DNA from 4 places in the Arthrobacter sp. AOP36-A1-22 genome. Region 3 is predicted to be linked to each of the others. Evidence: riboswitches for the same ligand, from Rfam matches in the RefSeq annotation. Region 3 holds a riboswitch; each other region holds the start of a gene.
The links. A riboswitch is a leader RNA that binds a small molecule or an ion and turns the genes downstream of it on or off. The one in region 3 is predicted to bind thiamine pyrophosphate.
Positions count from the first base shown of each region.

Region 1: another riboswitch for thiamine pyrophosphate. It lies ahead of ACT3S2_RS14335 (thiamine phosphate synthase); the one in region 3 lies ahead of ACT3S2_RS03015 (ECF transporter S component).
Region 2: another riboswitch for thiamine pyrophosphate. It lies ahead of ACT3S2_RS10160 (ECF transporter S component); the one in region 3 lies ahead of ACT3S2_RS03015 (ECF transporter S component).
Region 4: another riboswitch for thiamine pyrophosphate. It lies ahead of thiC (phosphomethylpyrimidine synthase ThiC); the one in region 3 lies ahead of ACT3S2_RS03015 (ECF transporter S component).

Region 1 covers NZ_JBQSWX010000030.1:11,675-18,857, forward strand. The annotation lists gene ACT3S2_RS14315 (quaternary amine ABC transporter ATP-binding protein) at 112-1,401, shown strand; gene ACT3S2_RS14320 (ABC transporter permease) at 1,402-2,253, shown strand; gene ACT3S2_RS14325 (glycine betaine ABC transporter substrate-binding protein) at 2,299-3,213, shown strand; gene ACT3S2_RS14330 (aldehyde dehydrogenase family protein) at 3,319-4,758, opposite strand; TPP riboswitch at 4,838-4,938, shown strand; gene ACT3S2_RS14335 (thiamine phosphate synthase) at 4,995-5,669, shown strand; gene thiD (bifunctional hydroxymethylpyrimidine kinase/phosphomethylpyrimidine kinase) at 5,666-7,165, shown strand.
Region 2 covers NZ_JBQSWX010000015.1:25,094-32,276, reverse strand. The annotation lists gene ACT3S2_RS10195 (Na+/H+ antiporter subunit A) at 1-524, shown strand, start outside; gene ACT3S2_RS10190 (Na(+)/H(+) antiporter subunit C) at 521-1,093, shown strand; gene ACT3S2_RS10185 (Na+/H+ antiporter subunit D) at 1,090-2,721, shown strand; gene ACT3S2_RS10180 (Na+/H+ antiporter subunit E) at 2,718-3,386, shown strand; gene ACT3S2_RS10175 (monovalent cation/H+ antiporter complex subunit F) at 3,383-3,649, shown strand; gene mnhG (monovalent cation/H(+) antiporter subunit G) at 3,646-4,044, shown strand; gene ACT3S2_RS10165 (DUF4235 domain-containing protein) at 4,051-4,320, opposite strand; TPP riboswitch at 4,390-4,516, shown strand; gene ACT3S2_RS10160 (ECF transporter S component) at 4,570-5,190, shown strand; gene ACT3S2_RS10155 (ATP-binding cassette domain-containing protein) at 5,195-7,183, shown strand, end outside.
Region 3 covers NZ_JBQSWX010000003.1:99,120-106,302, reverse strand. The annotation lists gene ACT3S2_RS03050 (alpha/beta fold hydrolase) at 1-205, opposite strand, end outside; gene ACT3S2_RS03045 (biotin/lipoyl-containing protein) at 208-537, opposite strand; gene ACT3S2_RS03040 (alpha-ketoacid dehydrogenase subunit beta) at 530-1,561, opposite strand; gene ACT3S2_RS03035 (thiamine pyrophosphate-dependent enzyme) at 1,554-2,585, opposite strand; gene ACT3S2_RS03030 (Lrp/AsnC family transcriptional regulator) at 2,742-3,215, shown strand; gene ACT3S2_RS03025 (LLM class flavin-dependent oxidoreductase) at 3,238-4,560, opposite strand; gene ACT3S2_RS03020 (3-oxoacyl-ACP reductase) at 4,563-5,327, opposite strand; TPP riboswitch at 5,652-5,747, opposite strand; TPP riboswitch at 5,805-5,914, shown strand; gene ACT3S2_RS03015 (ECF transporter S component) at 5,949-6,581, shown strand; gene ACT3S2_RS03010 (ABC transporter ATP-binding protein) at 6,578-7,183, shown strand, end outside.
Region 4 covers NZ_JBQSWX010000005.1:126,421-133,603, reverse strand. The annotation lists gene ACT3S2_RS04965 (hypothetical protein) at 1-119, shown strand, start outside; gene ACT3S2_RS04960 (RrF2 family transcriptional regulator) at 145-585, shown strand; gene ACT3S2_RS04955 (globin domain-containing protein) at 674-1,855, shown strand; TPP riboswitch at 1,943-2,050, shown strand; gene thiC (phosphomethylpyrimidine synthase ThiC) at 2,047-3,846, shown strand; gene ACT3S2_RS04945 (alpha/beta fold hydrolase) at 4,065-4,940, opposite strand; gene ACT3S2_RS04940 (PadR family transcriptional regulator) at 4,937-5,464, opposite strand; gene ACT3S2_RS04935 (phosphoenolpyruvate carboxykinase (GTP)) at 5,633-7,183, opposite strand, start outside.

The sequences.
Region 1 (7,183 bases), on a different contig from region 3:
TCTCGACCCGTGGGACACCGCCGTTGAAGGCACCCGCGGGATTAGCTGTCGGGGCGGGTCGCCGAAAAATCGGTCTGCCTCCACCCGGACCCAGGCCGTGGACGGGAAAACGTGAACACTACTGACACAGGGCAACCTGCGCTACGCGTCTCGAATGCGTACAAGGTCTTCGGCCGTCGGGGCAACGAGGCCGTCAAACTCCTGAAGAACGGAAAAACCCGCCAGGAGGTCGCTTCCTTGGGAACGGCCGCCGTCATCGACGCGAGCTTCGACGTCAAGCCCGGCGAGATCTTCGTCGTCATGGGCCTGTCGGGCTCGGGCAAGTCGACGCTGATCCGCATGCTCAACGGGCTCTGGCCCATGACCAGCGGCTCGGTGGTCGTCGGTGACACCGATATCGCCAAGGTCTCGGCCAAGAAGTTGCGCCAGGTCCGCCAGAAGCACATCTCCATGGTCTTCCAGCACTTCGCCCTGCTGCCCCACCGCACCGTGATGCAGAACGCAGCCTACGCGCTGGAGATCCAGGGCATCTCGAAGCAGGAGCGCACCACCCGGGCCCAGAAGATCCTGGACGTCGTGGGACTCAAGGGGTGGGGCGATAAATACCCCAGCGAACTCTCCGGCGGCATGCAGCAGCGTGTGGGCCTGGCCCGCGCCCTGGCCTCCGAAACCGACATCCTGCTGATGGACGAGGCCTTCTCGGCACTCGACCCGCTGATCCGTCGCGATATGCAGGAGCAGTTGGCCTCACTGCAGGCCGAACTCGGCAAGACGATCGTCTTCATCACCCACGACCTGAACGAGGCCATGTTCCTCGGGGACCGGATCGCGGTCATGCGCGACGGGGAGATCGTCCAGATCGGCACCCCCGACGACATCCTCACCCGCCCGGCGAACGACTACGTCTCAGCCTTCGTGCGCGACGTCGACAGGACCCGGGTGCTCACCGCCGGAACGGTCATGGAGACCCCGCGTTCCGTCGTCAACCTCTCCGGTGGTGCCCGCAATGCGTTGCGGACCATGCGCGAACTGCAGACCTCGGCCGCCTTCGTGCTGGACCGGCAGCGCAAGCTGCTCGGAGCCGTCCGCGACCGCGAGGTGATGGGCCTGCTCGAACGCGGAGGTACCGACCTGGAAGAAATCATCACCGTCGGCAATGACCCGGTCACCGCCGAGACGGCGCTGAACGACCTGTTCGGCCGCTCCGTGGAGTCGCCGGTACCCCTGCCGGTCGTCGACGACGAGGGCCGGCTCATCGGCGCCATCGCCCGCGCCACCCTCCTCTCCGCGCTGGGCAACGTCCCCTCGACCACCAGCAGCGTCCCGGTGGTCGCCGCCGACCAGCCGGAAGACACCGATGCCCCCGCGGCTGCATCCGACGACGAAGGAGGTGCCCTCTAAATGACCGATCAGCTATTCCGCATTCCCGTCGGCCACTGGGGCGAAGTGGTCCTCAACTGGTTCATCGCCAACCTCGGCGGGCTCTTCAACCTCATCAAGTCCTTCTTCCAGAACTGGTACGACGGGCTGGCGTGGATCCTCACCGCTCCGCCGTTCTGGGTCGTCATCCTCGTGCTGGCCCTGCTGGCCTGGCTCCTGCGCAGTTGGAAGATGGCCATCGGTACGGTCATCGGACTGCTGTTGATCTACGGGATGAACCAGTGGGAGCACTCGATGGAGACCCTGTCGCTGGTCCTGGTGGCCAGCATCGTCGCGGTGATCATCAGTGTTCCGCTGGGCATCCTCACCGCCAAATCCAAGATCGTTTCGGCGGTCGTCAAGCCGATCCTGGACTTCCTGCAAACCATGCCTGCCTTCGTCTACCTGGTCCCGGCGATCCTGCTGTTGGGGATCGGCGTCGTCCCCGGAATCGTGGCCACGATCGTGTTCGGCATGGCGCCGGGCACCCGCTTCACCGAATTGGGGATCCGCAGCGTCGATACCGAGGTCGTCGAGGCCGGCCAGGCCTTCGGCGCCTCCCCGGGACGCATCCTGCGCCAGATCCAGATCCCGCTGGCGCTGCCGACCATCATGGCCGGCATCAACCAGGTCATCATGCTCTCCCTGTCCATGGTGGTCATCGCCGGCATGGTCGGCGCCGGTGGTCTCGGCAAGGATGTCTACGCCTCCCTGACGACCCTGAACACTCCCCTGGGTGTCGAATCAGGTCTGTCGGTGGTCATTCTGGCCATCTTCCTGGACCGCATCACCGCCTCCCTGGGCCAATCCAACGTGCCGGCGAAAAACGGCTAACGACCCTACGCCCCGCTGGCGGGGCGCGAAGAAAGGAAATGAACAATGCAAAGGAAATTCGCATCAATGATGGGGATCGCCGCCACGGCGGCCCTCGCGCTGACCGCCTGCGGCAGCGGCGACACCGGAAGCAGCGAATCCGAGGTCCCCGACTCGCCTGAGAACGGCGACCAGGCCGCGCTGAACATCGGCGTCATGGCCGGCTGGGACGAAGGCGTGGCCGTGTCCAACCTCTGGAAGCAGATCCTGGACAAGAAGGGCTACGACGTCGAACTCACCGACGCCGATGCCGGCCCGGTCTTCGCCGGTGTCGCCTCCGGTGACCTGGACCTGACCATGGACGTCTGGATGCCGCTGACGCACAAGAAGTACTTGAAGAAGTACGGCGACGACATGACCAAGCTGGGCACCTGGTACGACGATGCCAAGCTGACCATCGCGGTCAACGAAGACGCCCCGATCGATTCGCTCGAGGACCTGGCGGCCAATGCCGACAAGTTCGGCAACACGATCTATGGCATCGACCCGGGCGCCGGGCTGACCGACACCACCGAAAAGGCGGCCATCCCGGACTACGGCCTGGAGAAGATGGACTTCAAGACCTCCTCCACCCCGGCCATGCTGGCCCAGCTGAAGAAGGCCACGGACGCCGATGAGGACATCGTCGTCACCCTGTGGCGCCCGCACTGGGCCTACGACGAGTTCCCGATCAAGGATCTGAAGGATCCCAAGGGTGCCATGGGCGACGCGGAAACCATCACCTCCTACGGCAACGCCGACTTCGCCGACACCTACCCGGGACTGACCGAGTGGTTGAACGACTTCACGATCGACGATGACCACCTGTTCTCCCTGGAGAACGCCATGTTCAACGACACGGACACCGATGACTACGGACCGATCGTCGACAAGTGGATCTCCGAGAACCAGGACTACGTGGATTCGCTGACCGAGAAGTAGCCACGATCCATCGGCAGGTGCCATGGCACCGACCGTAGCGAAGGGCCCGGACCGCATTGAATGCGGTCCGGGCCCTTCGTCTGTCGGGGCACTCGGCCGGGCGGATCAGCCGATCGAACGCATGATCTTCCGCTTGGCCCAGCCGAAGGGCGGGTAGACGGCCCGCAACGTATCGAGCATCGCGGTCTTGGACAGCACCGGACGTTGCTGGCTGAAGGTATCGAACCCGAATTTGCCGTGGTAGTTCCCCGTCCCCGAGGCCCCCACCCCGCCGAAGGGCAGCGCGGGGACCGCCAGGTGCATGCTGCACACATTATGGGCGATCGCCCCGGCCCGCACCTGGTCCTCGAAGGAGGTGTGCAGGCGCGGGCGTTCGCTGAACAGGTAGGCGGCCAGCGGTGAGGGGCGGGAGTTGATGAACCGCACCGCATCATCGAAGCGGTCGACCTGGATGATCGGCAGGATCGGACCGAAAATCTCCTCCGTCATCACCGGGGCCGCCGGGTCGACGTCAGCCAGGACCGTGGGGGCGATGTACCTCGCCTCCGCGTCGCTGGTCCCCCCGGCCACCACCCGTCCCTGCCCCAGATAGGATTCCAGACGTTCGAAGTGCGAGGCGTTGATGATCCGCCCATAGTCCTTGCTGCCCGAGGGGTCCTTCCCATAGAACGCGCCGATGGCCTTGGGCAGCTGCTTTTCCAGTTCGGCCGCCGCCGTGGCCCCGACCGCCAGGACGTAGTCCGGGGCGACACAGGTCTGTCCGGCATTCATGAACTTCCCGTGGGCCAACCGCCGGGCGATGGCGGGGAAGTTCCCGTCGGCGACCACCGCCGGACTCTTCCCGCCCAGTTCCAGGGTCACCGGGGTCAGCGTTTCCGCCGCGGCCCGGGCCACGATCTTCCCGACCCGTTCGCCTCCGGTGTAGAAGATGTGGTCGAAGTCCATCTCCAGAAGTTCGCTCGTCGTCTCCGCGGCACCCTCCAGGACCGCGACAGCGCGCCGATCCAGGTACTGCGGGATGAGGGCGGCCATGACCGCCGAGGTGGCCGGAGCCAGTTCGGAGGGTTTGAGGATCACCGTGTTCCCTGCCGCCAGGGCACCGACCAGCGGGCCGAGCAGCAACAGGACCGGATAGTTCCAGGGGGCGATCACCAGGACCATGCCCAACGGACGCGCCTGGACGCGGGCCGACGCCGGTTGCAGCGACAGCGGGACCTTCACCGCCTCATCCGCCATCCAGTCGCCCAGGTGCAACAGGGCATGATCGATTTCGGCCTTCACCCGATCCAGTTCGGTCAGCCGGGATTCGGCCGCCGGTTTACCCAGATCCGTCATCAACGCGTCACATAGGGTCTGTTCTTGATCCTGGATCAGCCGTTCGAGTGCCTTGAGCTGGGCGCTGCGGAACCTGCGGGGGTGGGCCAGCCGGGAGTCGGCGGCATCACGCAGCCGGCGGGCCGCGGTGGCCGGGAGTTCGGCGTCGGGGCCCGCCGGCACGACGGGCGCGGAAACTGCTGGGGGACGGGAACGTCGGTTCATGGCCATGGGTACGACACTAACGTGGACACCGCCGGCGGGGCAGCCGGTGGGTTTGCCGCCCCCAGTGGGGGACTGTAGGCTCACGATCACTGACACGGGGTGTCCGCCACCGGCGCGGACTGAGAGCACACCCGGCAAGAACCTGATCTAGTTCGTACTAGCGGAGGGATGTCGCCCATGCACCAACATGCGCCCACCTTGGCCCATTCACCCACCGACTGCTTTGTTGAGGCGGTGCTCGCATGAGCGCGCCGGTTCCCGGAAGCGGGATCTACCTCGTCGCCAACTCCACCAGCACGGCCGGACGGCCCTTGGCCACCATCGTGGCCGAGGCCGTCGCCGCGAGGGTCGGGACCATCCAGCTGCGCTGCAAGGACCTGTCCGCCCGCGAATTCCTGGCCGAGGCGGCCGCCTGCGCCGAACACACCGCGGGCCGGGCCCTGCTGCTGCTCAACGACCGGGTGGACGTCTACCTGGCGGCCCGTGCGGCAGGGATCCGCGTGGACGGGGTCCATATCGGCCAGAAGGACCTGCCCGCCGAACTCGTCCGGTCCCTCATCGGACCCGATGCCGTGCTGGGGCTCAGCGCCAGCACCGAGGACCACTTCGCGGCAGTAGCGGAACTGCCGGCAGGCACCATCGACTATCTGGGCACCGGGGCCGTCCGGGCCACGCCCACCAAGAAGGACCACCCGACCCCGCTGGGGTTCCCCGGCCTGGCCTCGTTGATCTCCCGGGCCCCGCTGCCCTGCGTGGCGATCGGCGGGCTGGGCTCCGGCGACGCCGCGGACGCGCACACCGCCGGGGCCATCGGCATGGCCGTCGTGCGGGCCATCTGCTCCGCCGCCGAACCCCGGGACTCTGCTGCCGCCCTGGTTCAGGAATGGACCCGGGCAGCACGAACGGAGACCGCATGAGCGCCCCGAACACCCCCAACATCCTGTCCATCGCCGGGGCCGACCCCTCCGGCGGGGCCGGGATCCAGGCCGACCTGAAATCGATTGCCGCCTGCGGTGGCTACGGGATGGCGGCGATCACCGCACTGACCGCCCAGAACACCCGGGGGGTCACCGGGGTCCATACCCCTCCGGCGGAATTCCTCACCCGGCAACTTGAGACGGTCGCCGCCGATATCCGGATCGATGCGGTGAAGATCGGCATGCTGGCCTCCGCCGAGGTCATCGAAGCCACCACCGCCTGGCTGGGTACCCGCCCGGGCACCACCGTCGTGGTGGACCCGGTGCTGATCTCCACGTCCGGGGACCGCTTATTGGAGCACGACGCCGAGGAGGCCCTGCGTCGGCTGCTCCCGTGGGCCGATGTCCTGACCCCGAACACCGCGGAATTGGCGGCACTGCTCGAGGAGCCGGTCGGCACCCGATGGGACGACGTCCTGGACCAGGCAGCCCGGCTCGCGAGGCGGTATTCTGTCCTGGTCCTGGCCAAGGGCGGCCACCTCACCGGCAGCCGGTGCCCGGATGCCCTCGTGGGCCCCGACGGCGTCATGGCTGCCGTGGAGGGTGACCGCATCGACACCCCGAACACCCATGGGACCGGGTGCTCGCTCTCCGCGGCGCTGGCTACCCTGTGGGCCCGCTGCGGGGACTGGGGGGATGCCCTGCGGCTGGCCCGCGGGTGGCTTGAAGGCGCCCTGCACCGTGCCGATGAACTCGAGGTCGGCGAAGGACATGGTCCGGTGAATCATTTCGGGGCGCTCTGGGACGGTGCGGCGTTCCCGACGACGGGGGCCTTGCTGGGCACCTGGTGGAACGATCTGGCACCGCTGCGTTCGGGGATCGACGATCTGCCGTTCATCCGTGCGCTGCGGGACGGGACCCTGCCCTCGGAGGACTTCCACTTCTATCTGGCCCAGGATTCCTTGTACCTGCGGACCTACTCCCGGGTCCTCTCCCGTGCCGCCGAGTTGGCGCCGAACCGCGAAGAGCAGCAGTTCTGGGCTTCCGGGGCCGTCGGCGCCCTCGAGGAGGAGGCGAATCTACATCTGCACCGGCTCGGAGATGCCCCCGATCCGGAACCCAGCCCCACCACCTCGGCCTACCTGAACCACCTGGTGGCCTCCGGCGATTCCTATCCCAAGCTCGTGGCGGCCATCCTGCCCTGTTATTGGCTCTACCAGGACATCGGCCAGCGGCTGGCCGCCGCGGCCCACCCGGGCCACCCCTATGCCGACTGGCTCGCCGCCTACTCCTCCCCCGAGTTCGACGAAGCCACCAGCGAGGCCATCGCGCTGGTCCAGAAGGTGGCCTTGCGGGCGGGTTCCACCACCCTGGCCGGGATGCGTCGCGCCTTCGACGAATCGAGCCGGCAGGAATTGTCCTTCTTCGCCCAGACCCCCGAAGACGCCGCCCCGCGATCGGCCTCCCTCCCCATGCCGGTGGCGGCCATCGGCTGATGCCGGCGCACCCCGGCA
Region 2 (7,183 bases), on a different contig from region 3:
GCAAGACGCTGGCCCCCGAACGCCGGTCCATCATCTTCGAAGTGGTTGCCCGGCTGGTCTTCCACACGATCATCATCTTCTCCATCTACCTCCTGCTGGCCGGACATAATTCCCCCGGCGGCGGATTCGCCGGCGGGCTGTTGGCCGGACTGGCCCTGACCATCCGTTATCTGGCCGGCGGGCGGTTCGAACTCGCCGAAGCCACCCCCATCAGCCCTGGCACGTTGCTGGGCCTCGGTCTGGCCACCTCGGCCCTCTCCGGCGTCGTCCCCCTGCTGCTGGGCGGCCAACTGTTCCAGACCGCGGTCCTTGAATTCGCCCTGCCCGTCTTCGGGGAGCAGAAATTCGTCACCTCCACGTTCTTCGACATCGGGGTGTACCTGGTGGTGGTGGGGCTGGTCGTGGACGTGCTGCGCAGCCTCGGCTCGGAGATCGATGAGAAGACCGAGAAGCGCGGACTGCTCTCCGGCGGGGTGCGCCGGCCTCGCCGGCCCGTCGTCCAACGGGCGGGGGACCGGCAATGAGTGTGAACATGACCCTGCTGATCGTGATGGGCGTGCTCTTCGCGGCGGGGATCTACCTGTTGCTCGAACGCAGTCTGACCCGGGTGCTGCTGGGCATCATCCTGGTCGGCAACGGGGTGAACCTGCTGATCCTGGCCGCCGGCGGGCGCAGCGGGCTCGCCCCCCTCTACGAGGCGGGGACCCCGGCGGAGGACTATGCCGACCCGCTTCCGCAGGCGCTGATCCTCACCGCCATCGTCATCACCTTCGCGGTCACCGCGTTCCTGCTGGCCATGATCTACCGGTCCTGGGTCATCGCCCGCCGGGACGAACTCACCGACGACGCCGAGGACCGCCGGGTAGCCTCCAAGGACACCTTCGACTTCGAGGAGGACTCCGAAGTCGAGCTGGAGACCTCGGAGTTCCCGGCCGATATCGATGACGAGGGGGAGGGGGGCCACACCGAGGAATCGCGGAGGGCGGCGGCCGCCCGGGTCGCCGGGGAACGGCTGGCCAGCGAACTGCGGCAGGCCTCCTCCGAGGAGAGTGCGGGAACCAACAACAAACGACGCAACAGGAAGGCCCGATGATGGACGACCTGGCCGCGATCGACGTCGCCCCCCTGGCGGTGCTGCTGCCCATCCTGGGCGCCGCCCTGGCCTTCGTGCTGCGACGGCACCCGCTGGCCCAGCGCACCGCGACGATCGGGACCCTGTGCCTGACCCTCGCCCTGGAATCCTGGCTCCTGGTATCGGCCTGGAGACATGGGGCGCAAGCGGTCGTCATCGGCGGATGGGCCCCACCGTTCGGGATCTCCATGGTGGTCGACGAGTTCTCCGCACTGATGCTCGTGGTCTCCACGGCGGTCAGCCTGACCGTGCTGCTCTACGCCACCGGCCAAGGCATGGCCGACGGGGACGAGGACGGGCCCATCTCGGTGTTCCACCCCGCCTACCTGATCCTGGTCGCCGGGGTGTCCAACGCCTTTCTGGCCGGCGACCTGTTCAACCTCTACGTCGGTTTCGAAATCCTGCTGACCGCCTCCTACGTGCTGCTGACCCTGGGCGGGACCACGGCCCGGATCCGTGCGGGGGTCACCTATGTGGTGGTCTCGGTGGTCTCCTCGATCCTGTTCCTGCTGGCGATCGGGCTGGTCTACGCCGCGACCGGGACCGTGAACATGGCCGATCTGGCCGGCAAGCTCGCCGAGATCGACCCCGGAACCCAACAGATCCTGCATGTGATGCTGCTGGTCGCCTTCGGCGTCAAGGCCGCGGTGTTCCCGCTGTCCTTCTGGCTCCCCGACTCCTACCCGACGGCTCCTGCGCCGGTGACGGCCGTGTTCGCCGGCCTGCTGACCAAGGTGGGTGTCTATGCGATCATCCGGACCGAAACCCTGCTCTTCCCAGGGGGCCGGCTGAACACGGCGCTGCTGGTGGTCGCCCTGCTGACCATGCTCGTGGGGATCCTCGGCGCCCTCGCCCAGGCCGACTTCAAACGCATGCTCTCCTTCACGTTGACCAGCCACATCGGCTACATGATGTTCGGGGTCGCCACCGGCAGCGCCGTCGCCCTGGCGGCCACCGTCTACTACGTGGCCCACCACATCATCGTGCAGACCTCGCTGTTCCTGGTCGCCGGGCTGATGGAACGCCGGGGCGGGACCTCGAACGTGGACCGGCTCGGGTCGTTGGCCAAGCTGTCACCGGTGCTGGCGGTACTGTTCTTCATCCCGGCGATGAACCTGGCCGGCATCCCGCCGTTCTCCGGGTTCCTGGGCAAGGTCGGGTTGCTGCGCGGCGGCGTGGACCTGGGGACCCCGCTGGCCTGGGTCCTGCTGGCCGGGGCCCTGGTGACCTCCCTGCTGACCCTGTTGGCCGTCGCCCGGGTCTGGAACCGGGCGTTCTGGCGTCGCGCCGAGGACGCCGAGGACGCCGACCCGATCCTGCTGATCGCCGCGGAGGAGGCCCGCCGTCCCGCCACCGGGACGACCGGCGTCAAAACCCAGCCACATCGCCTGAGCGGACGGGGGGATGCGGCCGTGCTGCCCCCGACCATGGTCTTCGCCACCGGGGTGCTGGTGGCCCTGGGGGTGGCCCTGACCATCTTCGCCGGGCCGCTCTTCGACCTGGCCGACCAGGCCTCGCAGCAGATGCTCGAACGCACGCCCTACATCGAGGCCGTCCTGGGCGCCTCCGAGACGGGAGGCGGACGATGAGCCCGCACCGGCATCCGCGTCCGGCACGGCCCTCGGAACTGCTCACCGGGGCCCGCAGCGCCCGGGCCAGGGCACGACGGCGTCGTGCCCGCTTCCTGATCGAACTTCCCCTGATGTTGTGGCTGGTCCTGGTGTGGGGCGCCCTCTGGCGGGACTTCAGCCCCGGGAACCTGATTTTCGGGTTCGTCATCGCCCTGGGGGTGGTGACGACCTTCAAACTGCCTCCCGTGGAGCTCTCCGGCCGGTTCAACCCCTGGCAGGGGCTGGTGTTCACGGTGTTGTTCCTGCGTGAAATCGTGCGGGCGAGCATCCAGGTGGTGCTCGTGGTCCTCCGGCGCGGGCCGAAGGTGCGCAACGCGGTCATCGGCATCCGCATGCGCAGCCAGGAAGACCTCATGGCCACGGTCCTGGGGCATGTGCTGACCCTCATCCCGGGGTCCTTCGTCGTGGAGATCGACCGGACGACCTCCACGCTTTACCTGCACGTGCTGGACATCAACACCGTCCAGGAGGCCGAGGACTTCCGGCGGCAGGTCAGGTCCATCGAAGCGAGGATCATCCGGATGATGGGCAGCCGGGAGGAACTGGCGGCCCTGGACGCCGAGGGCCCCGCAGGCCCCGACCCCGCAGCACGAGCGAACCGATCGATGAAGGAGCACCCATGATCATCGTCGCTGCCTGGATCGCCGGGGTCGCCCTGGCGCTTGGCGCCGTCATGGCACTGATCCGGTTGGCCAGGGGCCCGTCGATCCTGGACCGGACTCTGGCCCTGGACGTCCTGTTGATCATCATCCTGTGCGGACTCTGCGTGGACATGGTCGTGAACCGGCATCTGAACCACATCGTGTTCATCGTCGTCGGGTCGCTGGTGGCCTTCATCGGTTCGGTCACCATCGCCCGCTACGTCACCGATCGGAGGGGGCAATGATCGTGCTTGGACTGACCGAGGGCGGGACGCTGGACCAGGTCCTGGACTGGATCGTGGTGATCAGCATGGTCTCCGGGGCTCTGCTGTCCGTGGCCGCAGGCATCGGCCTGCTGCGTTTCCCGGACCTCTTCTCCCGCATGCACGCGGCCACGAAACCGCAGGTCCTGGGATTGTTCCTGATGCTGCTCTCCGTCGCCCTGCAGATCAGGGCCTGGTCCGCGGTGCCGATACTGGTGCTGGCCTGGTTCTTCCAGCTGCTCACCGCCCCGGTGACCGCCCATATGGTCGGTCGTGCCGGCTACCGGACCCGGCACCTCAAACAGGAGACGCTGGTCCTCGACGACCTCAATGAAGTGGTCTCCGAGGCCCAGCGCCGCCTGGACGAAGGCCGCTGACGAGGATCAGACCTCGTCGGCCGTGTGGTTGAAGCGGGCAATGGCCCGCTGCGTGCCACGGTTGGTCAGGACCTGGATCACTGCGGACACCACGGCGGAGACCACAGCGAACCCGAGCGCATGACGCATCGATGCCTCGGCCTGGGCTTCCTTGTCGTTCGGCTTCGGGGGGTTCTCTCCGGTGACCTTGTACCAGATGGTGTCCACGAGCTTGCCGCCGACGAAGCCGACGCCGATCGACACGACCGCGCCGACGATCTTCAATAATGCGTTCACGAACGATTCTCCCGTCGGTAGGTGATTACCTGCCCAGCATAACGCGCTGTAGACTCGGCCCTACTGAATCACCTACGACAGGGGAGCGTCGCCGACCGGCCACGGCCGGAATCTTCGACGCTGAGAGTGCGGAACACCGCAGACCCTCGAACCTGCTCCGGCTCGTACCGGCGAAGGGAGTCGAGAATCTCAGGACCCGCGGAACCGCCGCGGGGTCCTCCCCTCCTTGGACCCAAGGAGGAACACCACATGAGCAGCACCCTCTCGGCGGCACCGACCGCCCGTTACACCTGGCGCGTCGTGGACATCGTCGTCGCCTCCGTCATCGCCGTGGCCTCCGGGGTGATCTTCTGGGCCTGGAACACCACCCACCACGCCTTCGACTTCATCTTCGTGGCCTTCCCGCCCTCATCCGCCCTGCTGGCCGGAATGTGGCTCTTCCCCGCCGTCCTGGGGGCACTGATCATCCGCAAACCAGGGGCCGCACTGTTCTGCGAGATGGTAGCCGCGGTCGTTTCCTCGCTCCTGGGCTCCGAATACGGCTGGACGGTCTGGGCCTCGGGGATCATCCAGGGCCTCGGCGCCGAAATCGTCTTCGCCGTGCTGCTCTACCGCCGCTGGTCGCTGCCGGTGGCGCTGTTCGCCGGGCTGCTGACCGGGATCTTCGGTGGAGTGAACGACGCCTTCGTCTTCTCCTGGTTCCCCGACTACACCGAGAGCATGAAACTGGCCTATGTGGTGTTCATGGCCATTTCGGGCCTGGTCATCGCCGGATTGGGATCCTGGGCACTGACCCGGGCCCTGTCGCGAACCGGGGCCTTGTCCTCGATGGCGTCGCGGAAGGCCGCCCAGGAACGGGTCCTGGGTTGAACCGATGACACATGATGCACCGACCGGGGCCCGGGGCCCTTCACCGGCCACCGGGGTCGGCGACGTCCGCGCGGCGGCGGTCAGGGCCAGCGGTTGGGGATGGCAGCATGCCGGACGCGAGGAGCCCGCCGTGCTGGGGCTGGACCTGGACATCGACGCCGGGGAGAAGGTGTTGCTCGTCGGCCCGTCTGGGGCCGGTAAATCGACCCTCATGCATGCCCTGGCCGGGGTGTTGCAGGACGATGAGGACAACGCCTCCGCAGGGGAACTGCTCATCGATGGCCGACCCGCCGCGGCCGCCCACGGCCGGACCGGGCTGATGCAGCAGGACCCCGAGACCCAGATCGTCCAGGCCCGGGTGGGGGACGACGTCGCCTTCGGGGCGGAAAACCTTTCGGTGGATCCGGAACTGATCTGGCCCCGCGTCATCGAATCCCTGCACGCCGTCGGGCTCAGCCTGCCCCTGGACCACCCCACCTCCTCCCTGTCGGGGGGACAGAAGCAACGACTGGCCCTGGCCGGGATCCTGGCCATGCGCCCGGGACTGGTCCTGCTGGACGAACCCACCGCGAACCTCGACCCCGAGGGGGTGCTGGAGGTCCGTGACGCAGTGATCGACGCCGTGGGCGCCAGCGGGGCGACGATGATCATCGTCGAACACCGGCTGGCGGCCTGGGCCGACGCCGTGGACCGCGTGATCGTCCTGGAGCCCGGCGGCGGCATCGCCTACCAGGGCACACCGGCCCGGCTCTTCGCCCCCGGACCCATCCGGGACCGGCTCATCGACGCCGGGGTCTGGGTTCCCGGCCACACTCCCGTGCTGCCGGCCCGGCTGAAGCCGGCAGCACCGGCCGCCGGCCTGTTGAGGGGACGGGGGTTGGCCGTGTCCAGAACGGCCCAGGGTCCTGCCGCCGTATCGGGTCTTGACCTGCGGATCGACGCCGGGCAGGCGCTGTGCATCACCGGGGCCAACGGGGCGGGCAAATCAACACTGGCGTTGACCCTGGCCGGGCTGCTGCCCGAACGGGCCGGCAGCGTCGCCGCCCTGCCGGGCCTCAGCGGCGACCAGGGCGCCGCGGGGGCCTCCGACCCCGGGGACGCCGACCGGCCCTACCGGTGGCGGGCCGGGGAACTGGTCGCCCGGATCGGCACCGTCTTCCAGGAGCCCGAGCACCAATTCGTCACCGCCACCGTGCGCGAGGAACTGGCCTTCGGCCCACGACGGGCCCGCAGACCGGGGTCGAAGACCCGGCTGTACACCGACGAGGAAATCACCGGACGGGTCGATGAGCTGTTGGACCGGTTGGGGCTGAGGCATCTGGCCGAGGCGAACCCGTTCACCCTCTCGGGAGGCGAAAAGCGCCGGCTGTCGGTGGCCACCGTGCTCGCCGCCCGCCCCCGACTACTGATCCTCGACGAACCGACCTTCGGCCAGGATGCCAATACCTGGAGGGAACTGGCGCTGTTGCTGCGCGAACAACTCCAGGACGGCGTCGCCGTCGTCGCGGTCACGCACGATGCGGGCTTCGCCGCCGCCTTGGGGGCCTCCACGGTCGAGGTCGTCGCCGATCGACGCCCCTGCCGGGAACCGGGCAGGACCACACCGCAGGGCCCGGACCCCACCACCGCCCGGGCCTCCGGGGGGATGCCGGGGCTGGAACCCGATGCCGGGGCCCGGGCGAGCTTCTTCGGGCGGTGCAACCCGTTGGCCAAGCTTGCTGCGGTGGTGCTGGCCACGGTGCCGTTGATCGCCTCTCTGGACCTGGTGACCTCCAGCATCGTCGTCCTGGCCAGCCTGCTGCTGCTCCGGCTCGGGGGGATCGCCCCGGGACGCTTCCTCCTGCGGGCGTGGCCTTTACTGGTGGCGGCGCTGTTTGCCGCCTGGGGCACCGCGCTGGTCGGCAACGATGCCGGCGCGGTCCTGCTGGACCTGGGGGTGGCCACGATCAGCGAGGGGTCCCTGGTCTCCGGGGTGGCCACCGGACTGCGGATC
Region 3 (7,183 bases):
GGGCGGTGATCCACCCGGTGGCGACCCAGTTCAGTTCGGTGGAGGAGGCGAATCCGTGGATGAGCAGGACCGGGCGGGAGGCCGAGTCGTCCCCGGCGGAGAAGATCCGCACGGCCAGGGAATTCTCGGTGCCCTCCACCCGGTGTTCCGCCTCATGATGTGCGGTGGCCGGCCGGTCCGCGCCGGTGTTTTCGACCGGGGCCACGATCAGTCCTCGTCCAGGTTGGCGCTCAGACGCACCCGGCGCTTCGGGGCGGCTTCCTTGGGTACGGTGCCCACGATGCCTGCGGTGTCGTCGGGGACCTCGAAGACGATCAGGTCCTCGCCGACGTTGATCGTGTCGCCGGGCTCGCCGTGGATGCGCAGCACCTTGCCGGCCTGCGGGGACGGCAGCTCCAGCGAGCTCTTGGTCGTTTCGACCTCGACGAGCGGCTGGTTGCGCTCGACCTGGTCGCCGACGGCCACCAGCCATTCGAGCACGGTCGCGTCGATGAGGCCTTCACCCAGATCGGGCAGCGGGAAGGAAATTTCAGCCACGGCGGTACTCCAATACTCGTTGAATGCCGAACAGGATGCGGTCGATGTTGGGGATGTACTCGTCCTCCAGGTCACCTGAGGGATACGGTACGTCGAAACCGGTCACCCGCTCAACGGGTGCCTTGAGCACCCCGAAGCAGGACTCGGAGACCAGCTGGGCGACTTCGGCGCCCAGCCCCGCGGTCCGCGGGCCCTCATGGACGACGACGGCGCGTTTGGTCTTGGAGACCGAGGCGGCCAGACCGGCGGCGTCGATGGGCTTGAGCCAGCGCAGGTCCAACACCTCGATGCTGATCCCGTCCTCTTCGGCCAGTTCGGCGACCTGCAGGCAGCGGGCGACCATGGCGCCCCAGGCAATGAGGGTCAGATGGCGGCCTTCGCGGGCGATGACCGAGCCCTCCAGGTCCCCGGGGTTCTCGGTGTCGACCTCGCCCTTCTGCCAGTAGCGGGACTTCGGCTCCATGAACATGACCGGATCGGGCATGAGGACCGACTTCTTCAGCAGGTGGTACGCCTGGTGCGGGGTCGAGGGGGAGACGACCTTGAGCCCGGGGACGTGGGCGAAGAGCGACTCGAGGGACTCGGTATGCATTTCGGGGGCGCGGATGCCGCCGAAGGAGGGCACGCGCAGGGTCACCGGCATCGGCAACGTCCCGCGGGAACGGTAGTTCATCCGGCCCAGCTGGCAGACGATCTGGTTGATCGCCGGGTAGGCGAAACCGTCGAACTGTACTTCGGGGATCGGATGCCAGCCGGCCATGGCCAGCCCGATGGACATGCCCAGGATGCCGGATTCGGCCAGCGGGGTGTCATAGACGCGGGTGCTGCCGTGTTTGGCCTGCAGCCCGTCGGTGATGCGGAAGACGCCGCCGAGGCCGCCGACGTCCTCGCCGAAGATCATCGAGCGCGGGTCTTCGGTCAATAGTTCGTCCAGGCCGCGGTTCAGGGCCTTTTGCATGGACATTTCGACGACGGTGTTCTCCATCGGACGCTCCTGCACGGTTGCGGTGGCCGGGTTAGACATGTTCGGATTCCTCTCGCCAGTTCGCGGCCTGGGCTGCTAGTGCTTCGGTGGGTTCCTGGAAGACGAAGTCGAACATCTCCGTGCCCGGGCGGGCGTCGAGAGCGTCGACTCCGAGGCGGACCTGCTCGACGAATTCGCCGGCCTGCTCGCTGATGTCGGCTACCGTCGCGTCATCGAGGGCGCCTGCTTCACGCAGGGTCGCTTCGAGGCGGTTCAGCGGGTCCTCGCCGCCGTCACGACGTTCATCGTCCAGGCTGCGGTAACGGCCCGGGTCATCGGAGGTGGAGTGCGGTCCGCGGCGGTAGGTCATGGCCTCCACCATGGCCGGACCGTTGCCTGCCCTGCCGTGTTCGACGGCGGCACGTACGGCGCGGACCACGGCGACGACGTCGTTGCCGTCGACCTGGATCGAGGGGATCGCGTAGCCGGCCCCGCGCGCGGCAACGGAGCCGCCGGCGACCTGGCGTTCGGTGGGAACCGAGATGGCCCAGCCGTTGTTCTGCGTGAAGAAGACCACCGGGGCCTTGTAGACCGAGGCGAAGTTCATGGCCTCGTGGACGTCGCCCTGCGAACTGGCGCCATCACCGAAGTAGGTGAGCGCGACGTTGCCGGTGCCATCGACGGTCTGTCCGTGGGCCCAGCCCACGGCGTGCAGCACCGAACCGGCGACGACGGCCTGGATGGGTGCCACATGGGTTTCGGCGGGGTTCCACAGGCCACCATGCCAGGAGGCCTTATGGGTGGACATGTACTCGACCATGTCGACCCCGGCGGCCAGGGCGACGCCCATTTCGCGGTAGGTGGGGAAGGCGAAGTCGCGGGCGGAGTCCAGCGCGTAGGCGCTGCCCACCTGGGCTGCTTCCTGGCCCAGTTCCGGGGCGTAACCGGGCAGGATGCCCTGTCGCTGCCAGGCGATGGCGGCGACATCGAGCTGCCGCGTGCGCACCATCAGGGAATACAGCTTCAGTAGTTCATCGGTGCCGAGCTCGTCGGCGTGCGGCTCAAGCCGGGGTGCATCGGTCATGTTCGACTCCCTGGGGGTGTGGTTCGGTGGACTTGCTCCGACCGTAATGACCCGGAAGTTCATGCGCAATACGCCGATGGTTGGACCAACAATCTGCGCAGAGTGTCTATAGTTAAGAATGATCAACTGTGCACATTGTATAGCTAGGAGGGGTTAGTGAAGATCGACGAATTGGACGCCAGGATCCTGGAGGAGTTCTCCTCGGACCCACGGATGTCGGTCCTGGAGGCCTCCCGGACCCTGGGGGTCGCCCGGGCCACGGTGCAGTCGCGGCTGGATAAGCTCACCCGTGAAGAGGTGGTCACCGGCTGGGGACCGCACCTTTCGGCCGAGGGGCTCGGATACCCGGTGCGCGCCTACTGTTCCCTGGTGATCCACCAGGATGCCGGTCACGACGGTGTGGCCGCCGCCCTGTCCGAGGTCCCCGAGGTGCTCGAACTCCAGACCGTCTCGGGCGAGTCCGACCTGATGGCCACCATCGTGGCCACGTCCAACGACGACCTGCAACGGGTCCTGGACGCGATCATTGCCACCCGGACCGTGCTGCGCAGTTCCTCGCTGGTGGTGCTGAACTCGCCCATCGCCCTACGCATGCTGCCGTTGGCCCGCGCCGCCGCCCAACGGGGCTGAGCCCTGAGGGGCCGGTGGCGGCTTAGGCCACCGGCCGCTCCAGCCCCAGATGCCCGCGCAGGGTGTCGGTCGAGTATTCGGTGCGGTAGAGCCCCCGACGTTGCAACACCGGCACCACCCGGTCCACGAACTCCTCCAGGGAGTCAGGCAGCATCGGCGGCATCAGGTTGAAGCCATCGGCGGCCCCCGAAACGAACCAACGTTCGATGGAGTCGGCCACCTGCTCCGGGGTCCCCACCATCGTGCAATGGCCGCCTCCTGCGGCCAACCGGCCCAGCAGTTGCCGCACCGTGGGACGTTCGGCCTCCACGATGCGCAGGATCGTGGCGTACCTGCCCTGCGGGCCGGTGAATTCACTCGCCGGTGGCAGGGTCGGAACCGGTGCGTCGAGGTCCCAGTCGCGGCAATCCTGCCCGATGAACATCCCCAGCTGGGCCAGCGACTGTTCGGTGGGCAGCAGGGCGTCCACCTCGGCCTGCCCGGCCAGCGCCTCGGCCTCGGTGGACCCCAGGAAGGTGACCAGGCCGGGCATGATCGCGACCTTGGACGGGTCCCTGCCTTCGGCGGCAATGCGCCGCTTCAGGTCCGCGTAGTAGTCCTGTCCACTGGCCAGATCGTAGGCCACCGCATAGATGCCCTCGGCATGGCGTGCCGCCAGCTGGCGGCCGGACTCGGAGGCCCCCGCCTGGAACAGGACCGGCCGGCCCTGCGGGCCCCGGGGCACGTTCAGCGGCCCGTCGACGCTGAAATGCTCGCCGTCGTGGTTGATGGGTCTGACTTTCTCGGGATCGGCGAAAAGCCCTTCCCTGTCGGCCAACACGGCGTCGTCGGCCCAGGAATCCCATAGTCCCAGCGCGACGTCGATGAACTCGGCCGCCCGGGCATAACGCTCGGGGCTGGCCGGCATGGCATCCATTGAGTGGTTGCGTGCCTCGGCGTCGAACATCGAGGTCACCACGTTCCACCCGATGCGCCCGGCGCTGATGTGGTCCAGCGACGCGAGCATCCGTGCCGCGTGGTACGGGGTGTAGAAGGTGGTGGAGACGGTGGAGATCAGCCCGATGCGGCTGGTGTTCCGTGCCATGGCGGCCAGGACCGTCAACGGTTCGAAGAACCACCGTGGACCCACTGACGGATTCCCTGCCGAATGCCCATCGGCGAAGAACACCGCGTCGAACAGGCCACGTTCGGCGGTTTGGGCCAGGCGTTCGTAGTGGTCGATGTCCCCCAGCTGTTCGACCGCTGAGCCCGGGTGGCGCCAGGCGGCCTGGTGGTGCCCGCAGGCGTTGAGGAAGGCGTTGAAATGCAGTTGGCGTGGTGCCGTGTCGGTGGTGTGTGCGCTCATCTCTAGTTCATCACCAGTCCGCCGTCGACCACCAGGTTCTGTCCGGTGACCGCACGGGCCCAGGGGGAGGCGAAGAACAGGATGGCGTCGGCGAATTCGGCGGGGGTGGTCACCTTGCGCAAGGGGGTGGAGGAGGCGATGAAGTCGAAGACCTCCTCGGGGGTGGCGGCGCTGGCATCGGTGGTCCGCAGCAGGCCGCCGGAGACCATGTTCACCGAGACCTCGTGTTGGCCCAGATCGGCGGCGAGTGTGCGGGTCAGCGCCAACAGGGCGGCCTTGGAGGCGGTGTAGTCGTGGTACGGGACCACCGGGTTTTGGAAGAGGTTGGTGCCGATGTTGATGATCCGCCCGAAGCCGTGTTCACGCATTCCCGGCAGGGCGGCCTGGGCGGTGTTCAGGGCGCCGCGGACACTGCCGGAGAACTGGGTGGTGAACTCCTCCCACCCAATGTCTGCGGCCGAGGAGCGGGCCTCGCCGTTGAAGGAGAAATCGGCCAACGCGTTGTTCACCACGGTGGTCACGGGGGAACCGAAATGGGCCTGGGCGGTCTCGAGCATGGTGGCGACCTGTGCCGGATCGGTGACATCCGCCTGGACGGCCAGGGCGCGGTCGGGCCCTAGGGTGGAGGCGAGCTCCTGGGCGGCCTGGGCGGATTGCCGGTAGTTGATGATGACGCGGGCGCCTTGCCCGGCGAAGGCCGTCACGATGTGACGGCCCAGACCGCGGGCGCCTCCGGTGACGAGGACAAGCTGGTCGGAGAGGTTCATCTGGTCTCACTTTCATGGCTGCCGAGGGCAGGGGGTGGTGGAAATGGCGAGGGGGCCCCGGAGGCGGAGTCGCCCGGGGAGAGTAGGGAATGGCGCGGCAAGCACTGTGGGCAGCATCGTTCACGTGCTGTCCTGCCCGACGGCGGAGAGCAGGCTTCGGGCAGGATTCTTGGTTGCGGTGCAGCTGGTGGGCAGACGCTAAACGCCTGGCCGGGCGGGTCCTGGACAAGCCGCCGGACGCCAGGGCGGACGCAACCGGGACAAGCTGGTACCGGGCAGTGGGGCAGCGGTCCGGCAGGACCTTCCAAAATGGGGGTCTAGGTGGAGAAACACCTGCAACATCCCTTCGCTAGTTCGAACTAGATCAGGTTCAACGGGTGTTCTCTCAGCCAGGAAATCGTGGCACCCCGTGTCACTGCACCACAGCCTACACACGTGACGTGGCGATTCGACAACTTCGTGTCCCCGTGTACAGTCTGTGCTGAACACGGGAGTCCGGTGAGCCGGGCTGAGAGGAAGCTGATCAAGCTTCGACCGTCGAACCTGATCTGGGTCATGCCAGCGCAGGGAGGCAAAACTCTGAATCCCGTGCCCTGTTCACTCAACGGAAGGGGCACGACAGTGCACTCGACAACGCCGCCATCCACCACGCCAGTACCGGCGCGGGGACGCTTTTCCTTCGACCTCAAGGACCTGGTGCTCATCGTGGTCCTGGGGGTCGTCTTCGGGTTCCTCTACTGGGCCCTGGTCCAGGCATCGGCCGGGCTGACCCTGCTGATGGGCCCGTTCGGGGACCTCTCCTCGCATCTACTCTTCGGCGGGTGGCTGATCGTCGCCCCGATCGCCGTCGCCGTCATCAGACGCCCCGGCGCCGGGATCCTGGCCGAGGTCATCGCCGGCGGGGTGGAAGTCGTTTTCCTCGGTTCAACGGCGGGTCCGATGCTCTTCCTCGTGGCCGCCATCCAGGGTCTGGGCAGCGAACTGCCCTTCGCCCTGCGCCGATACCGGTCCTTCAGCTGGGGCGTGTACGCCTGCTCGGGGCTGCTCGGGGCCGGGCTGGCCTTCGCCGTCTCGGCCTTCCGCTTCGGATGGTACGGGCAGGACTTCTTCGTCATCCGGCTCGTCGTCCAACTGCTGTCCGGTCTCATCCTCGGCGGGCTGCTGGCCCGCCGGACGGTCAACGCCCTGGCGAAGACCGGCGTGGTGGACAACTACGCCATCGGACGCGATCTGCCCACCACCGGGGGAGCATGAAACCGGTGGGCGCGGCGGTGATCGCGCTTCAGGAGGCCACGGTGCACTACCCCCGGCGGGCGGCACCGGTGCTGCAGGAGGTGTCGCTGGGCCTGGACGCCGGGGAGCAGGTCATCATCCTGGGCCCCTCGGGGGCCGGGAAATCCACGTTGCTGCAGCTGATGACCGGGGTCATCCCGCATTCGGTGGCGGCCCGCACCACCGGCCGGGTCCTCGTAGCCGGCCAGGACACCGCCCACAGCAGTGTTGCCGAGCTCTCCCGGACCGTGGGCGTCCTGGCCCAGGACCCCGAATCGGCGATGTGCATGCCCGATGTGGACCGGGAGATCGCCCTTCCACTGGAAAACCATGCGGTGGCCCCACCCCGGATCGACGCCCTGATCGACGCGGCGCTGGAACACATCAACGGAACCGGGCTGCGAGGCAGATCCACCCGGCAGCTCTCCGGCGGTGAAGGCCAACGGGTGGCCCTGGCGGCCAGCCTGGTCGCGGAGCCCCCGGTGCTGTTGCTCGACGAACCCACCTCGATGCTCGACGCCGAGGGCATCTCCTCGGTGCGCCGGGCCATCGACCGGGCCGTGGAAACGCGCGGCCCCGCCGTC
Region 4 (7,183 bases), on a different contig from region 3:
ACAGCCTCGGCGGGGCAGTGGCCATCATCCAGCCCTATGCCTCCCCCGCCGCCGAAGGCAGCGAGTGGACCTTCCAGGAGCCCACCCCCGAACCAGCTGATTTGAGGATCTGGGCCTGATCCGTGGGGACCGGGCGTCGACATCATGAAGATCAACGCCTTTTCCGATGTGTGCCTGCGCATCCTGATGCTGCTCGCCGCCCGGTCCGATCCCCTGCTGAGGACCCGGGAGATCGCCGAGGCAATCGACATCCCCTACAACCAGGTCTCCAAGGCCGTGCACAAGCTCGGCCAGTTGAAACACATCGACGTCAAACGCGGGCGCACCGGTGGCGTGCAGATCAACGAATCGGGGCTGTCCCTCGGCGCCGGCACGTTGCTGCGCAGCCTCGAGGGGCAGGGCGATCTCGCCCAGTGCACCACCGACGACGGCACGGCCGCCTGCCCATTGATCGCCGGTTGCCGGCTCCGCACAGCCCTGGCGCGCGCCCAGGAGGCCTTCTACCAGGAGCTGGACCACTGGTCGATCCGCGATCTGGCGTCCTCCCCGGCGCTGGTCACCCTTCCTTTTCCCATCTCGCGATAGCCGATTTGCCCCAGTTTTCTACAAGGTGTAGAAATGTATCATAATACTTGCGGATCAGACGCAAGTAATTCGACCTCGAGGAGATTCGATGCTCTCAGAAACGTCCCGCCCCGTCGTCCAGGCGACACTTCCCGTGATTGGCGAACGGATCGGTGAGATCACCAAGAAGTTCTATGCCGGGATGTTTGCGGCACGTCCTGAACTCCTGGACGGCTTGTTCAGTCGCGCCAACCAGAAGAACGGAGCCCAGCAACAGGCCCTGGCCGGCAGCATTGCCGCCTTCGCCTCCCACCTGATCGAACACCCCGAATCGCTGCCCGAATCAGTGCTGTCCCGCATCGCCCATAAGCACACGTCGCTGGGCATCCAGCCCGACCAGTACCAGATCGTCTTCGACCACCTGTTCGCGGCCATCGCCGAGGATCTGGGCGAAGCAGCCACCGAAGAGGTCGTCGCCGCCTGGTCCGAGGTCTACTGGCTGATGGCCGACGCCCTGGTCAAGATCGAAAAGGGCCTCTACGCCGAACAGGCCAACGACCGGATCTACGCCCCATGGAAGGTCACCTCCACGGAGGCTTCCGGCCAGGATTGCATGACGTTCCGCTTCGAGCCGGCCGATGACACCGCCGTCACGGTGGCCAAGCCCGGCCAGTTCGTGAGCATCCGCGTGCCGCTGGCCGACGGGCTGCGCCAGTGCCGCCGGTACTCCCTCTCCGACAACGTCGAATCCACCACCGAGCGGGTGTTGACCACCAAGCTGGATGAAGGCGGGGAGGTCTCCCCCTTCATGCACCGCAATCTCGAGGTCGGCGACGTCGTGGAACTGTCCAACCCCTACGGTGACATCACCCTGGACATGGAGGGCGGGCCGATCATCATCGCCACCGCCGGCATCGGGTGCACCCCGAGCGCCTCGGCCCTGCAGTCGCTGGTCTCCACCGGGTCGGACCGCCAGGTGCTGGTGCTCCACGCCGAGGCCATGGAATCGAACTGGGCGCTGAAGGACCAGATGCTCGCCGCCGTGGAGCAGCTGCCCAACGTCGAGATGCGCCTGTGGCTCGAGGACACCACCGGCACCACCGCGGACCTGCAGGCCGTCGAGGGGTTCATGAACCTGACCGGCGTCGAGCTGCCCGAGGATGCCCGGATGTACCTCTGCGGTCCGCTGCCATTCATGCGTGCGGTGCGCAGCCAGGCCATCGCCGCCGGCGTGGCCCCGCGGAACATCCACTACGAGGTCTTCGGTCCCGACCTCTGGCTTGCCGCCTAGGCACGAGCCCGCTGCCCCGGAGGGGCGCCACACCGGAGCGGCCCGCGAACTGGATTAGCCAGATCGCGGGCCGCTCCGTTACGCTCGCAACGTCCACACGGGTGCCCCAGGAGGGGCTGAGATCGAGCTGCCACCGCTCGCGACCGTCGAACCTGTCCGGGTCATGCCGGCGTAGGAAGTTGAGGGCTCAAATGAGCGATTCCACAGTAAAACCCACCACCCCGTCCGCCACCGCGTGGGAACAGCACCCACAGCACCGGTTGCAGTGGATCGAGGATCCGGAACACGGCCTGCGGGTCCCGGTCACCGCGATCTGCCTGGCGGATTCCCCCGACGGCAGCGCCAACGAGCCCCATCTGGCGTATCGGACCGCCGGTCCGGGCTCCGAACCGACCGTCGGCCTCCCGCGTCCGCGCACCCGATGGATCACCGCCCGGGGTGACACCGCCGAATACACCGGTCGCCAACGCACCCTGCACGACGACGGCCGGTCCGCCGTGCGTCGCGGGGCCGCCTCGGCAGAATGGAGCGGCACGACCCCGGTACCGAGGCGCTCGCACCAGGGGCGTACCGTCACGCAGATGCATTACGCCCGACAGGGCACCCTCACCGACGAGATGCGCTATGTGGCGCTGCGCGAGAACTGCGACGTCGAATTGGTCCGCCGCGAAGTCGCCGCCGGACGGGCGATCATCCCGGTGAACATCAACCATCCCGAATCCGAGCCGATGATCATCGGCAAGGCCTTCCTGGTCAAGATCAACGCCAACATCGGCAACTCGGCCATCACCTCCTCGATCGCCCAGGAGGTCGACAAGCTCACCTGGGCCACCCAATGGGGCGCCGATACGGTGATGGACCTGTCCACCGGCGATGACATCCACACCACCCGCGAATGGCTGATCCGCAATTCCCCGGTGCCCATCGGCACCGTGCCGATCTACCAGGCGCTGGAGAAGGTCGATGGGGATGCATCGAAACTGACCTGGGAGATCTTCCGCGACACCGTCATCGAGCAATGCGAACAGGGCGTGGACTACATGACCATTCATGCCGGGGTGCTGCTGCGCCATGTGCCCTTGAGCGCCGACCGGGTCACCGGCATCGTCTCCCGCGGTGGATCGATCATGGCCGGGTGGTGCCTGGCCCACCACCAGGAGAACTTCCTCTACACCCATTACGACGAGCTCTGCGCCATTTTCGCCCGCTACGACGTCGCCTTCTCCCTCGGTGACGGGCTGCGCCCCGGCTCCCTGGCCGATGCCAACGACGCCGCCCAGTTCGCTGAGCTCGATACCCTGGCCGAGTTGACCCGCAGGGCCTGGCAGTTCGACGTGCAGGTGATGGTGGAAGGACCCGGACATATCCCGCTGCATCTGGTCCGCGAGAACGTCGAGCGTCAGCAGGAGCTCTGCGACGGGGCGCCGTTCTACACCCTGGGTCCGCTGGTGACCGATACGGCCCCCGGCTACGACCACATCACCAGCGCCATCGGGGCCACCGAGATCGCCCGTTACGGCACGGCGATGCTCTGCTATGTGACCCCGAAGGAGCATCTGGGGCTGCCGGATAAGGACGACGTGAAGACCGGGGTGATCACCTATAAGATCGCCGCGCATGCCGCCGATGTGGCCAAGGGGCATCCCGGGGCGACGGCCCGCGACGATGCCCTGTCGGCCGCGCGCTTCGAGTTCCGCTGGAACGACCAGTTCGCCCTGGGTCTGGATCCGGCCACGGCCCAGCGGTTCCACGACCAGACGCTGCCTGCGGAGCCGGCCAAGACCGCGCACTTCTGTTCCATGTGCGGGCCGAAGTTCTGTTCGATGCGGATCTCCCAGGACATCCGCGAGGAGTTCGGGGGAACCGAACGCCAACGGGCACTGGCCGATGACATCGAAGCCGGTTTGCAGGCGAAGAGCCGTGAATTCGCGGATTCGGGGTCCAGCATCTACCTCCAGGCGACGATCCCCGTCGGCAACGGCACCGACTGATCCACCGGGTACGACGACGGCGTCCGCACGGGAGGCAACGGGCGCCTCCAACGTTCCGGGCAACTTCTGCAGCTGCTCCCCTGGCAGGAACGCAGGCGGTTGCCCGGAGCGGTCGTCGGTATATGGACTATGTCATGTAGCCGTCCACGGCCCGGAGGTGATACGGCGCGTCCGCACCTGACGCAGCGAAGCCTTGCGGAGACCGCGATCCAGACCAATCAGTCTCCAGCGGGATCCGGGTCTGCCTGGTGGAGCCCGGGAACCCGCCCGAGCCGGGGGTGGACCTCACCGCGTTCGATCCAGGCGCGGACCATCGCGTTGAAGAACAACGGATCCTCGACGCTCCATTGATGGTGCAGCCCCGGGGCCAGACGGAAGACCGTGTCCCGGCGAACCGCGGCCACATCGGCGAATCCCTTGCGCACCAGGGCCGGTTCACGGGCCCCGGCGACCATCATCAGGCGTTCGGTGTAGTCCCCCAGCCCGTCGGGCAGGCCGCCCGCCTGGACCTCGTCCAGCATCGCCTTCATGTTGTCCGGACGCAGGGTCAGCCCATGTTCGGAGTAGAGCCTGCGGGAGTTCGCGGGAATCCCGAAGGCCCCGGCCTGGACCTTCCAGAACCATTCGGCGTCCCCTAATCGCAGTTGCGCCGCCGTGGATAACCGCGTTCCCGCCCCCACCGGCCGGATCCCTGCCCCGGTGAACAGGGCACTGGCGAAGAGCTCGGGATGCCGGGCCAGTACACGCAGGCCCACGACGCCGCCCAGGGACTGGCCAACCAGGTGGACCCGGCCGTCCTCGATCTCTTCGGCGATGAAGGCCGCGACGTCATCCGCGGCGCTATCGAGCCCGCGCCAGTCCTCATCGGCCCGGCCGCCGAACCCGGGCAGATGCGGGGTGAAGATCCGATAGGCAGGGAAGGCCTTGACCTGGGGATCCCACATCCAGTTGGCCACGTTGCCGCCATGGAGAAAGACCAGCGTCTGGGCTGGTTTGCCGTCCGTGCGGGGACGCACCGGGGGGTGGATCTCCGGGTAGCCGGCCGGATCGGGGCGTTCCCCGACGGAGGGAGGCACCGTGGGCTTTTCGTTCATGGCAGATTCCCTTCGACGGAGTCGAGCCAGTTCAGTTCGGCACCGACGTGGGCGATGCCGTGGTCCAGCGTGGCGGCCATCAGGTAGCCGCGTCGGTCGGCCAGGGCGGCCTCGTCCAATTCCGCGCGCAGGGCCCGGTAGGACCGCTGCAGGTCCTCGTCCTCGGTGCGACGTGCCGCAAGCAGTTCCAGGACCTCGTGGCGCTCGAGCTCCCCGGAGAAGAAGATCCGGCCCAGGAAGGGCTCACGGGCGGGCTGCCGGTCCAGCGTTCCGGTCAGCCAGTCCTGCAAAGCCGCCCGCCCCGCCTCGGTGATGTGGTGCTCCTGGCGCGCCGGGTAGTTCTCCTGCGGAACGGTCCGGACCGTGGCCAGGCCCTGGTCCACCAGTTGGGCCAGGGTGCGGTAGATCTGTGCCTTATCGGCATTCCAGAAGTGGTTGATGCTCGAGTCGAAATGCTTCTTCAGGTCGTAGCCGGTCATCGGCGACAAGCTCAGGAGCCCGAGGATCAAACGTGCGAGGATCATGTGTCCATCATGCCAGCCTGCTAGGTGAACTATCGCCTATCGGCCCAGCGTGTGCCTCCGCGCCACCGGGCGGTCCCGCTGAGGGATATGGGGCGGGAACGTCCAGCGGGCCATCCTTGATGGTCCGCTGGACGTTCCCGCCCCTGATGCTCCTCGCGGTGGAACCGGCTAGGCGCCCAGGCGCTGCTTCAGCCCGTCCAGCTCATCCTGCAGGGACTGCGGCAGGGAGGGCCCGAATTTGGCGTACCACTCCTCGATATCCGCCAGTTCGCGCTTCCACTCCTCCGGGTCGACCGTCACGGCCACCTCGAGGTCCTCGGCGGTGAACGAGTCCAGGCCGCTGAGATCCATCGAGTCGCCGGTGGGCACCATGCCGATCGGCGTCTCCTGGGCGTCCGCAGTGCCTTCGATGCGCTCGACGATCCACTTCAGCACGCGGGAGTTGTCGCTGAACCCGGGCCAGGCGAATCCGCCCTCGGGGGTGCGGCGGAACCAGTTGACCAGGAAGATCCGCGGCAAACGCGCCGGATCGGCCTTGGATTCAATGGAGTCCCAGTGCTTGAGGTAGTCACCGGCGTCGTACCCGATGAAGGGCAGCATCGCCATCGGGTCCCGACGCACCCGGCCCACGGCACCGGCCGCGGCCGCCGTGGTCTCCGAGGAGAGCGTGGAGCCCATGAAGACGCCATTGGTCCACGAGCTGGCCTCGGTCACCAGGGGAATGGTGGTCTTGCGCCGTCCACCGAAGAGGATGGCGTGGATCTCCACGCCCTCGGGGTTGTAGAACTCCTTCGAGAGCATGTCGAGCTGGTCGATCGGGGTGCAGAACCGCGAGTTCGGGTGCGCCGCCTTCGTCCCGGAGCCCGGGGTCCAGTCGTTGCCGAGCCAATCGGTCAGGTGCTCGGGCACCTCGTCGGTCATCCCTTCCCACCAGACCCCGCCGTCATCGGTCAATGCGACGTTGGTGAAGATGGAGTTGCCCTTGGTGATCGCGCGCATGGCGTTGGGGTTGGTGCTCCACCCGGTCCCCGGTGCGACGCCGAACAGCCCGTATTCGGGATTGACCCCGCGCAATTCGCCTTCCTTGCCGATGCGCATCCAGTTGATGTCATCGCCCAGGGTCTCGGCGGTCCAGCCTTCGATGCTCGGCTCCAGCAGGGCGAGGTTCGTCTTGCCGCAGGCGGAGGGGAATGCCCCCGCCACGTTGTAGCTCCTGCCCTCGGGGCTGGTGAGCTTGAGGATGAGCATATGCTCGGCCAGCCACCCCTCGTCCCGCCCCATGACCGAGGCGATACGCAGCGAAAAGCACTTCTTGCCCAGCAGGGCGTTGCCGCCGTACCCGGAGCCGTAGGACCAGATGGCCCGCTCCTCGGGGAAGTGCACGATCCACTTCTCCGGGTTGCACGGCCAGGCGACATCGGCCTCTCCGGCTGCCAGCGGGGCTCCGACGGAGTGCACGGCCGGGACGAAGAAGGCATCGGTGGCTTCCATCTTGGCCAGCACGTCATCACCGATGCGTGCCATGACCCGCATCGAGGCCACCACATAGGCGGAGTCGGTGATCTCCACGCCGAATTGCGGGTGCTCGGCATCAAGGGGACCCATGACGAAGGGGATGACATACATGGTCCGTCCCCGCATCGAACCGCTGAAGCGGTCATTGAGGATCGACTTCATCTCCTGCGGGTCCATCCAGTTGTTGGTGAACCCCGCATCCTG